DNA from 3 places in the Clostridium sp. YIM B02551 genome. Region 1 is predicted to be linked to each of the others. Evidence: predicted binding sites of a transcription regulator. Region 1 holds the regulator's gene; each other region holds the start of a gene.

The links. Region 1 encodes LexA, which represses DNA repair genes until DNA is damaged. Its sites were predicted from a motif close to CNAACANNTGTTNG; they were not measured.
Region 2: the regulator LexA is predicted to act here: its motif matches at 1,655-1,668, upstream of uvrA (excinuclease ABC subunit UvrA).
Region 3: the regulator LexA is predicted to act here: its motif matches at 1,817-1,830, upstream of L1S47_RS17990 (putative DNA modification/repair radical SAM protein).

What each region holds. Positions count from the first base shown of each region.
Region 1 is NZ_JAKGTF010000004.1:139,657-142,952, forward strand. Features, by position in the region: gene L1S47_RS06445 (tyrosine recombinase XerC) at 1-374, shown strand, start outside; gene L1S47_RS06450 (hypothetical protein) at 511-942, opposite strand; gene lexA (transcriptional repressor LexA) at 1,083-1,682, shown strand; gene L1S47_RS06460 (methionine gamma-lyase family protein) at 1,720-3,006, opposite strand; gene hfq (RNA chaperone Hfq) at 3,078-3,296, opposite strand, start outside.
Region 2 is NZ_JAKGTF010000005.1:127,183-130,478, forward strand. Features, by position in the region: gene uvrA (excinuclease ABC subunit UvrA) at 1-1,580, opposite strand, end outside; gene L1S47_RS07710 (DUF871 domain-containing protein) at 1,777-2,844, opposite strand; gene L1S47_RS07715 (PTS transporter subunit EIIC) at 2,928-3,296, opposite strand, start outside.
Region 3 is NZ_JAKGTF010000017.1:38,025-41,320, reverse strand. Features, by position in the region: gene L1S47_RS18000 (CotS family spore coat protein) at 1-499, opposite strand, end outside; gene L1S47_RS17995 (glycosyltransferase family 1 protein) at 606-1,727, shown strand; gene L1S47_RS17990 (putative DNA modification/repair radical SAM protein) at 1,870-3,177, shown strand; gene L1S47_RS17985 (TIGR03915 family putative DNA repair protein) at 3,187-3,296, shown strand, end outside.

The DNA.
Region 1 (3,296 bases):
TTTATTTAACTCCTGCAGCACTAAAATCAATCGACAATTATATGAAGGATAGAATTAAGCTTAAAACAAAGACTCCAGACGACGCAGACGCCCTATTTATCAGCTCTTACGGTACTAGAATCACCAAAAGAAGTGTTGAGAAAATAGTAAAAAAATACACTCAATCAGCCGGTTTAACAGATGCAAAATATACCCCTCACAAACTAAGGCATACTGCCGCAACACTAATGTATAAACACGGAAACGTTGATATCAGAAGCTTACAGGATATTCTAGGCCACGAAAACATCTCCACTACTCAAATCTACACCCACGTAGATGATGAAGACTTAAGAAATGCGGTGAAATCAAATCCACTTGCCAACTTAAAGTAATATTGTAATGCATTATATTACTACGTATTACATTGTATTCAAACTGTGTAATGTTCCTAAAATTTATCGAATAGACAAAAATTAAATATTAAATAAAAAAGGTGTACTTAAAATACAAAGTACACCTTTTTTATTTCTAAATATTTCCTTTTATTCTTCTTAAGCCTGGAAAAACCTCACTTGAATTCTCTTCTAAGTAAGTTTCATCTTCCACTAACCCATCTAAATCTTCTACATATTCAATATGATCCCAAGCATCTTCGTACTCCTCATTAGATTCTGTAAATGCTAATTCCACGTCTTCTTCAAAATCAGCCTCATCATCTTGAGTATCATCAGACTCTTCTACTTCTACAAATTCATCTTCGACAAATTCATTTTCAACGAATTCATTCTCTTCAACATTTTTTGCTATCTCTTCTATTCTAATTGCCTTTATATCTATTCCTTCATCTTCTAAGCATTTACCACAATTGTTGCAAAGTTTTTTATTATCATAAACGCAATAATCACATTCGCCACAGTCATTACACTTTTTATTTGAATTAAATATACAAATTTCTCTCATGCACACTACTCCTCTTTAAATCATTCTTTAGAGATTATAACAAATAAGTACAATATAAGCAAATTTTTTATGAGAACATAAGTTTGATTAATTACATATACTATGCTATAATGGGAACATAAGTTAGAGAGGTGTTAACTATGTCTAAGGATAAACAAACTGAAATATATGATTTTCTTAAAATTTATACAGAAAATAAAGGGTATCCACCTTCAGTAAGAGAAATATGTGATGCCGTAAGTCTTAAATCTACTTCAACTGTACATGGACATTTAAAAAGACTTGAAAAGAAGGGTTTAATACGTAGAGACCCTACTAAACCAAGAGCCTTAGAGATCCTTGAACTAAACTCTCCTAAAAGGGAAATGATTAACATACCTTTAGTAGGAAAGGTTACTGCTGGAGTACCTATTTTAGCAACTGAGAATGTTGAAGACTCATTCCCAATACCAATAGATTATATTAAGCATGATCGCGAACTATTTATGCTTAAAGTATCTGGTGAAAGTATGATTGAAGCTGGAATCAATGATGGAGATTTAGCTATAATTGAGCAATGTCAAACTGCTTTAAATGGCGAAATCGTTGTTGCATTAATTGATAATGAAGCTACGATTAAGAGATTTTTCAAAGAAAAAGGAAGAATAAGACTACAACCTGAAAATAGTACAATGGAACCTATTATAGTTAATGATTGTTCAATTTTAGGTAAGCTTGTTGGACTTTTTAGAGCATATTAAAAAAATACTGGCATTTAGCCAGTATTTTTTCTTTACTTTATTTTATTTCTAAAACCTTAGATAAAGCAATCATTATTCCAAGCTTTGCGTGATCAAAAGTTAAACCACCCTGTAAATAAGCTATATATGGTTCTCTAATTGGTGCATCTGCTGATAATTCAATGCTTGAGCCTTGTATAAATGCTCCAGCAGCCATTATAACCTGATCTTTGTATCCAGGCATATCCCATGGCTCACATTCCACAAAAGAATCTATTGGAGAACCTTTTTGAATCCCCTTACAGAAAGCAATAAGCTTTTCCTCATTTCCAAACTTAACTGCCTGAATTATATCACTTCTTCTATGATTATATTTTGGTAACACTTCAAATCCTGCAAGTTCCATTATTCTTGCACAGAATACTGCTCCCTTTACCGCTTCAATAGCTACATGCGGTGCTAAAAACAATCCTTGGTAAAAACTTCTCATTACACCAAAAGTAGAACCACACTCCCCTCCTATTCCAGGGATAGTTAGTCTATAGGAGCTTTGAACAACACACGCTTCTTTTCCTGCAATATATCCTCCTGTAGGAGCAATACCGCCACCGATATTTTTGATTAATGAGCCTGCAATTAAGTCTGCTCCAACATCAGTAGGTTCTAAAGTTTCTATAAATTCACCATAGCAATTATCAACAAAAACTATAACATCCTGTCTTATGCTCTTTATATGTGATATAGCAACCTCTAAATCTTTTATATTAAATGAGTTTCTCCATCCATAGCCTGTACTTCTTTGCATATGTACCATTTTAATTGATGGATCATTTTTTAACTCATAAGCGATTTTATCCAAATCAAAATATCCATCTTTTAAATCTATTTGTTTATAATTAACTCCATAGTCCTTTAAAGAACCAATATTCTCTTCTACTTCAATTCCTATAATGTTATGTAAAGTATCATAAGGAGTTCCTGTAACTGTTAGCAAAGTATCCTTTGGTCTTAAGTTACCAAATAAAGCTGCCCCAATTGCATGTGTTCCATTTACAAAATGAGGTCTAACTAGTGCACTTTCACAATTAAATATCCTAGCATAAACCTTATCTAATGAATCTCTTCCTATGTCTCCATATCCATATCCTGATGAATTAGTGAAATGAGAATCACTTATCCTCTCTTCTTGAAGAGCTTTTAGGACTTTGAACTGATTATATTCTCTTATTTCATCATATATCTCAAACTCTCCTTTTATATCCTCCATTGCTTTTGAATATAAATCTAAAGTTTCATCATTAATCTTATATTGTTCTTTTAAATATTTTACTGTTAAATCTAGCATTAAAAATGTCCTCCATTTAAATTATTCCCAGACTCAAATAAAAGCTCTCTATGCAGAGCATAGAGAGTATTTTATACTGTTGTTTCATTATTAAACAAAATTGGTTTAGCTGGGTTTATAGTTGAAATTGCATGTTTATATATCATCATTTGCTTGCCATCAGAATCTAATACTACAGTAAAGGAATCAAAACCTTTTACATATCCCTTTAATTGAAAACCATTTGTTAAGTATACGATAACTGCAATTTTATTCTTTCTAGCACCATTTAAAAATATATCTTGCAAATT
Region 2 (3,296 bases), on a different contig from region 1:
TCGTTATCTCTTTGATGAAGTCCTATACTTGGTTCATCTAAAATATATAGAACTCCCATTAAATACGATCCAATTTGGGTAGCAAGTCTTATTCTCTGTGCTTCTCCCCCTGATAAGGTTCCTGAGTTTCTTGCTAAATCTAGATAATCTAAGCCAACATCTTTAAGAAATTGTAATCTGCTTTTGATTTCCTTAAGAATTTGTGCAGAAATGACCTTATTCTTTTCTGATAATTCTATGGAATCAATATATTTTAACTCATCCTTTACTGATAACTTTGTAAATTCATTTATATTTTTATCTCCAACAGTAACTGCTAATGCTTCTGGCTTAAGTCTTGCCCCTTTACATTTAGGACAATGATTATTGCTCATATATTTTTCTATTTCGCCTTTTATTAAGTCAGAGTTTGTTTCCATATACCTTCTCTTTAAAGAAGTTATTTCACCATCAAAACTATGAGAATATATTCCTTTAACTCCATCCTTAACATATTCCACTTTTAATCTTTCGCCTTTTGTTCCATAAAGCAGAAGGTCAACAATATTCTTAGGCAAATCCTTTATTGGAGTATTAAGACTAAAATCATATTTTTCACTTAATGCTTTTAAAACTGCAAAAGTCCAAGCATCCTCTTTTAATCTTCCTTCTCCCCAAGATGCTATAGCTCCCTGCATTATTGATAATGACTTATCTGGAATAACTAAGTCCTCATCAATCTCTAATAATGTTCCTAATCCATCACAATAATCACATTTTCCAAAAGGAGTATTAAATGAAAATAATCTTGGCTCTAATTCATCTATACTTATTCCGCAATCTGGACAAACGAATTTCTCAGAGAATAATATATCTTCTCCACCCACCATATTTATAAGAACAAGTCCATCTCCTAGTTTAAGTGCCATTTCTAAAGAATCAGTTAATCTTCTCTCAATGTCATCTTTTATAACTAGTCTATCAACTACAGCCTCAATGCTATGCTTTATATTCTTCTCAAGCTTTACTTCTTCTTCTGTTAAGTCATAAATGTTACCATCTATTCTTGCTCTAACAAATCCATTCTTTTTAATTAGTTCTAATACTTTCTCGTGCGTTCCTTTTCTTCCTCTAACTAAAGGAGCTAATACTTGAATTTTAGTTTTTTCGCCTAATGCTATTACCCTATCAACTATCTGATCTACTGTTTGCTGAGATATTTCCTTACCACATTTAGGACAATGAGGTACTCCAACTCTAGCATATAGCAGTCTTAAATAGTCATAAATCTCTGTAACTGTTCCTACAGTTGATCTAGGATTCTTGGAGGTAGTTTTCTGATCTATAGAAATTGCTGGCGATAACCCTTCAATATATTCTACATCCGGTTTATTCATTTGGCCTAAAAATTGCCTTGCATACGCGGATAATGATTCTACATATCTTCTTTGTCCCTCCGCATAAAGAGTATCAAAGGCTAAAGATGACTTTCCGGAACCTGAAAGCCCAGTAAAAACAACTAATTTATCTCTAGGTATCTCTAAATTTACATTCTTTAAGTTATGTACCTTTGCTCCTTTTATAATTATCTTGTCTTTCATTTTTTCCTCCTGAAATATATCTATCTTTTTGTATTCTTGCCTAAAGTCATTATGTAATTCAATTCATTTGAATATGAACACTTGTTCGTATAATTAATATTTTATATGTTTAAAACTTATTAGTCAATAATTATAAAAAAATAAAAAACACATCCACTTATATGATTAGTCATAAAAACGAATGCATTTTTTATAGTTAAGCTTCTATTAATTTAAATCTTACTCGCCCTTTTATAAAGTTAATAAGATTTTTATCCTCATTTATTATTTTTCCTAGGACATTTACATTTTCATTAGCACTTAAATCATCTTTAGTTATCTGCAGTTCTCCCATATACCTTTTATAACCTTCATTATCTATTGTTATACTTCCTTTATATCTTTCAATAGTATTTTCTTTTTTTATTATTGTACTATTGCTTCCTGCATAACTTCTAGACTCTTCAGCCCTAATTACATCTCTTGATTCGTCTCCCCTGCTTGTATAAGTTTTATTTAGTAATTCCTTATATCTTTCAGCACCGAATTCTTTATTATATCTTAGAACAATTATATTGTCTTTAAGATATGCCATTCTTTCTAGGGTTTCTGCGCATGCTTCTATATCTCCTATATACACATCATCTACATCATACTCATATAAAAGTTCAACTGCACTATTATACGTACTCTCATATCTATGGCTTTCAAGAGTTGGTAGTCCTAAAAATAGTGGGCCTCTTTTAAGCTTATCTCCTACCACATAAGCTGATACTTTTATTCCAAAACTTTTAATCATTTTATTCTTCTCAATAAAGTACACCTTATCAAGCCCTGTTTCCGGTCTAGGATAAAAATTATGCCAAGCTTCAATATTATTAAAATTTGCTCCTAATTCTTTTAAATTTACTATCTGCTCTCTTGTTAATGTACTAGCATTCAAGAATATTCTAATACCTTTAGATATTTCAGCGATTATCTCATCATCATATCCATAATCTATTCTTATTCCACTTATGCCTATATCATATATGCCTTTAATATCATTAATATCTAATCCCATTCTTTTAAAACTATCTGGTCCGAAATCCCCATATACCTCCATAGAATGCTTCTTTGCATATTCACATAGCCGTTTAAATAAATCTGGTTGCTCCTCCTTATTCCCATCCTCTGGTATATGTAGTGAAGTAAAAATTTTATCTATCCCATATTTTGATGCATCTTCAATTCTTCTCATATTATCCAGTTCATTTTCACTTAAATATATAGAAATTCCAAGCATATTCACCCTCCTATTTCTGAAATCTTAACTATAAATTTATAAGGATGAATAGTTAAATTCCATTCATCCTTACATTTTATTAATTAGTCATATAATCTTTCAACCATCTCTTCTTTAAATCCCCAGAAGTAAGTTATTATAAAACCTGCTACATAAGAGATCAAAAGACCTATAAAATATGCTAAATATTTATTTTGTGCAACAAGAGGAATTAACGCTAGTCCAGAAGGTCCAACTGCTATAGCTCCTAGCTTATATATTGCACACCAAGCTCCACCAAAGCCTGCACCTATACATGCTGATATAAATGGTCTTCCAAGAGGTAGAGAAACTCCATATATTAATGGTTCTCCAATACCTAAAAATCCAACTGGAAGAGCACTTGCTATTCTATTCTTTAATGACTTATCTTTAGTTTTTACATAGATAGCTATAGCTGTACCAACTTGGCC
Region 3 (3,296 bases), on a different contig from region 1:
TATAGTTTAAATCAAATGTTCCTTTATTTGACTTTTTTCTTGACATATCTCTCATTTTGTCTAGAGACTTTATTCTCTTATCCATCAAGCTTGGCCATCTTCCTAGATCGCTTTTAAGCTTACTATTTTCTGGTGGATCATATCCTTTACTCATTTCATGAAGTACCGCTAATTCTTTTGCTGCTATTCTAACCTCTTCAGTTTTATGGAAGTCACACTCTCTACCTGGTATCCATTCTGAAAGTGTGTATATATCTTCATTAACTAATGCATAAGGTTCTCCTTCAATATTTAATGAATACTTGTCAACTCTTGAATATCCTTTTTCAATTAAGAATTCTTTTGCACCATATACAAATAATAGTTTTTGAATTCCATAACTTATCTTCTTCAAACATTTTTCTCCCTTGTTTGTTCTAAGATGATATACACCTTTATTTGGCTTTATGTTTTCAATAATAATATCAAATTGTCTTTCAATCTCTGATTCCCTCATCATCGTTATGCACCCCCTAAATATTTATATGTTGTTCGAGTAACAATTATTAACAAATCACAAAATAACTTAATATAATAAACTATAACTATATTTGAAAGGATTTATCATGCGTATAGGAATTGACGGCAGAGCATCAAAATGGTACAGAGGTACTGGTATTGGAACCTATACCTATGAACTTATATACAACCTTAACTTGATTGATACAATAAATGACTATCTTTTATTTTTACCTGAGAATTCAAGTTTTACATCATTAAACAGAAATTTTACCAATAAAAAAGTCGATGAGAATCCTAATGAAAATTTTTGGGAAAATGTTTCTTTGCCTAATATAATTAAGAATAATGATTTAGACTTATATCACATACCGCAAAACGGAGTCGGATTACCTACTGAGCTATCTTGTAAGTCAGTTATAACTCTTCACGATATAATACCTCTCAGAATGCCTGAAACAGTAAGTGAACGATATAAATACATTTTTCATAACAATATTCCAAAAATTATAGATAAAGTTAGCGGAATTATAACTGTATCTGAATTTTCAAAGGAAGATATATCTAAAGAATTTAATTATCCCAAAAGTAGGATATATGTCACTCCCTTAGCTGCGGAGAATATATATAAGCCTTTAGATAGAAGCATATGTAAGAGCCTCTTAAATAAATATTATTCTATAGATAAAAATTTTATTCTTTATGTGGGAGGATTTAGTCCTAGAAAAAATATTATTGGACTACTAGAGGCTTTTTCTAAATTAAAAGAAAAATATAAGCTTCCCCTAAATCTTGTGATAACAGGCAAGCATGGAATCTCCTATGAAATATATAAAAATAAAGCCATATCTCTAAATATTGATAAAGATGTATTATTCCCAGGATTTATTCCAATGGAACATATGCCAATATTTTATAATTCTGCTGAGATGTTAGTGTACCCGTCTTTCTATGAAGGATTTGGATTACCTCCATTAGAATCCATGGCATGTGGAACACCAGTTATAGCTTCTAATAGCACCTCTATACCTGAAATACTACAAGACTCTGCTATACTAATTAATCCCCAAAATATAAATGAAATCATCGATGCAATGTATAATTTTTTAATAAACAATGATCTTAAAAATCAGTATATAGTTAAAGGGTTCTCTAAAAGTAGAGAATATAACTGGAAAAATACCGCCCTCAAAACTCTAAAAGCATATACTGAAATATATAATTCATAATTAATAATTAAAGAACAGGTATTCCTGTTCTTTAATTATATACCACCAACCATATTTTTCCAACAAATTCTTTTATGTTAATTTGCATAAGAACACTTGTTCGTGTATAATTTAAATATAATGAATGGATGGTGAGTTTATTATGGATTTAAGAGAAAAATTAAAAATACTTTCTGATGCTGCTAAATATGATGTTTCTTGTTCCTCTTCAGGTTCTAATAGAAAAGGCAAAAAAGGTTTTCTTGGTAATGCTATTGAAAGTGGTATATGTCATAGCTTTACTCCTGACGGAAGATGCATTTCTCTTCTCAAGATACTTTTAACTAATTACTGCGTTTATGATTGTGCTTATTGTATTAATAGACGTTCTAATGATTCATTAAGGGCAGCATTTACGCCTGAAGAAGTTTGCGAAATTACAATAAACTTTTATAGAAGGAACTATATTGAAGGACTTTTTTTAAGTTCAGCAGTTTTTAGAAATCCAAATTACACAATGGAACTATTATTAAAAACGTTAAAATTGTTACGTGAAGTGCATAAGTTTAATGGATATATTCATGTAAAGGCTATTCCTGGTGCCGATAAAGCACTTATTGAAAAACTTGGTCTATATGCTGATAGAATGAGTGTAAATATAGAATTGCCTTCAGCAAATTCATTAAAACTCTTAGCCCCTGAAAAATCAAAAGATAATATTTTAGAACCAATGAAGGTAATAAAAGCAGGAATCCAAAGTTATTCTGAAAATAAAAAAGTAATTAGAAGTACTCCTATTTTTGTTCCAGGAGGTCAAAGTACTCAACTTATTGTAGGAGCAACTGGTGAAACAGACTTACAGATTTTAAATTTAAGTGAAGGTTTATATAATAAGTATGATTTGAAAAGAGTTTATTACTCGGCATATGTCCCTATAACTTCTAGTAACAAGTATCTTTCAAACATAATAACTCCACCTTTAACCCGCGAACATAGATTATATCAAGCAGATTGGCTCCTACGTTATTATGGATTTAAGGCAAAGGAGCTCTTAGATACATCTAAGCCAAACTTTAATTTAAAACTAGATCCTAAAACCTGTTGGGCAGTAAACAATATGCATCTTTTCCCAATTGAAATAAATAGAGCTCCATATGAAATGTTATTGCGAATTCCTGGCGTTGGAGTTAAATCAGCTCAGAAAATTATAAGAACTCGTAAAGTTCATATTTTAAGCTATAATGATTTGAAAACCTTAGGAATAGTTTTAAAGAGAGCTCAATATTTTATATTATGTAATGGAAAATATTTTGGAGATATTCCATTTGCTTCTTCTCTTATAGAGGATAGGCTATCTGATAATATTATTAATAAAGGTTTTAATTCCAATATTCATCAGATTAGTTTCTTTGATAAGTTAGCTCTCCCTTCTATGGAAGATAGAATCACATCCTTAACTGGCGAACTTTAGGAGGTATTAATGATGGATGTATTGATATTTGATGGTACTTTTACTGGATTATTAACTTCTATTTATGAAGCTTATTACTCATTTCCTAATACCAGACTTATTTTATCTGAGACTAATTA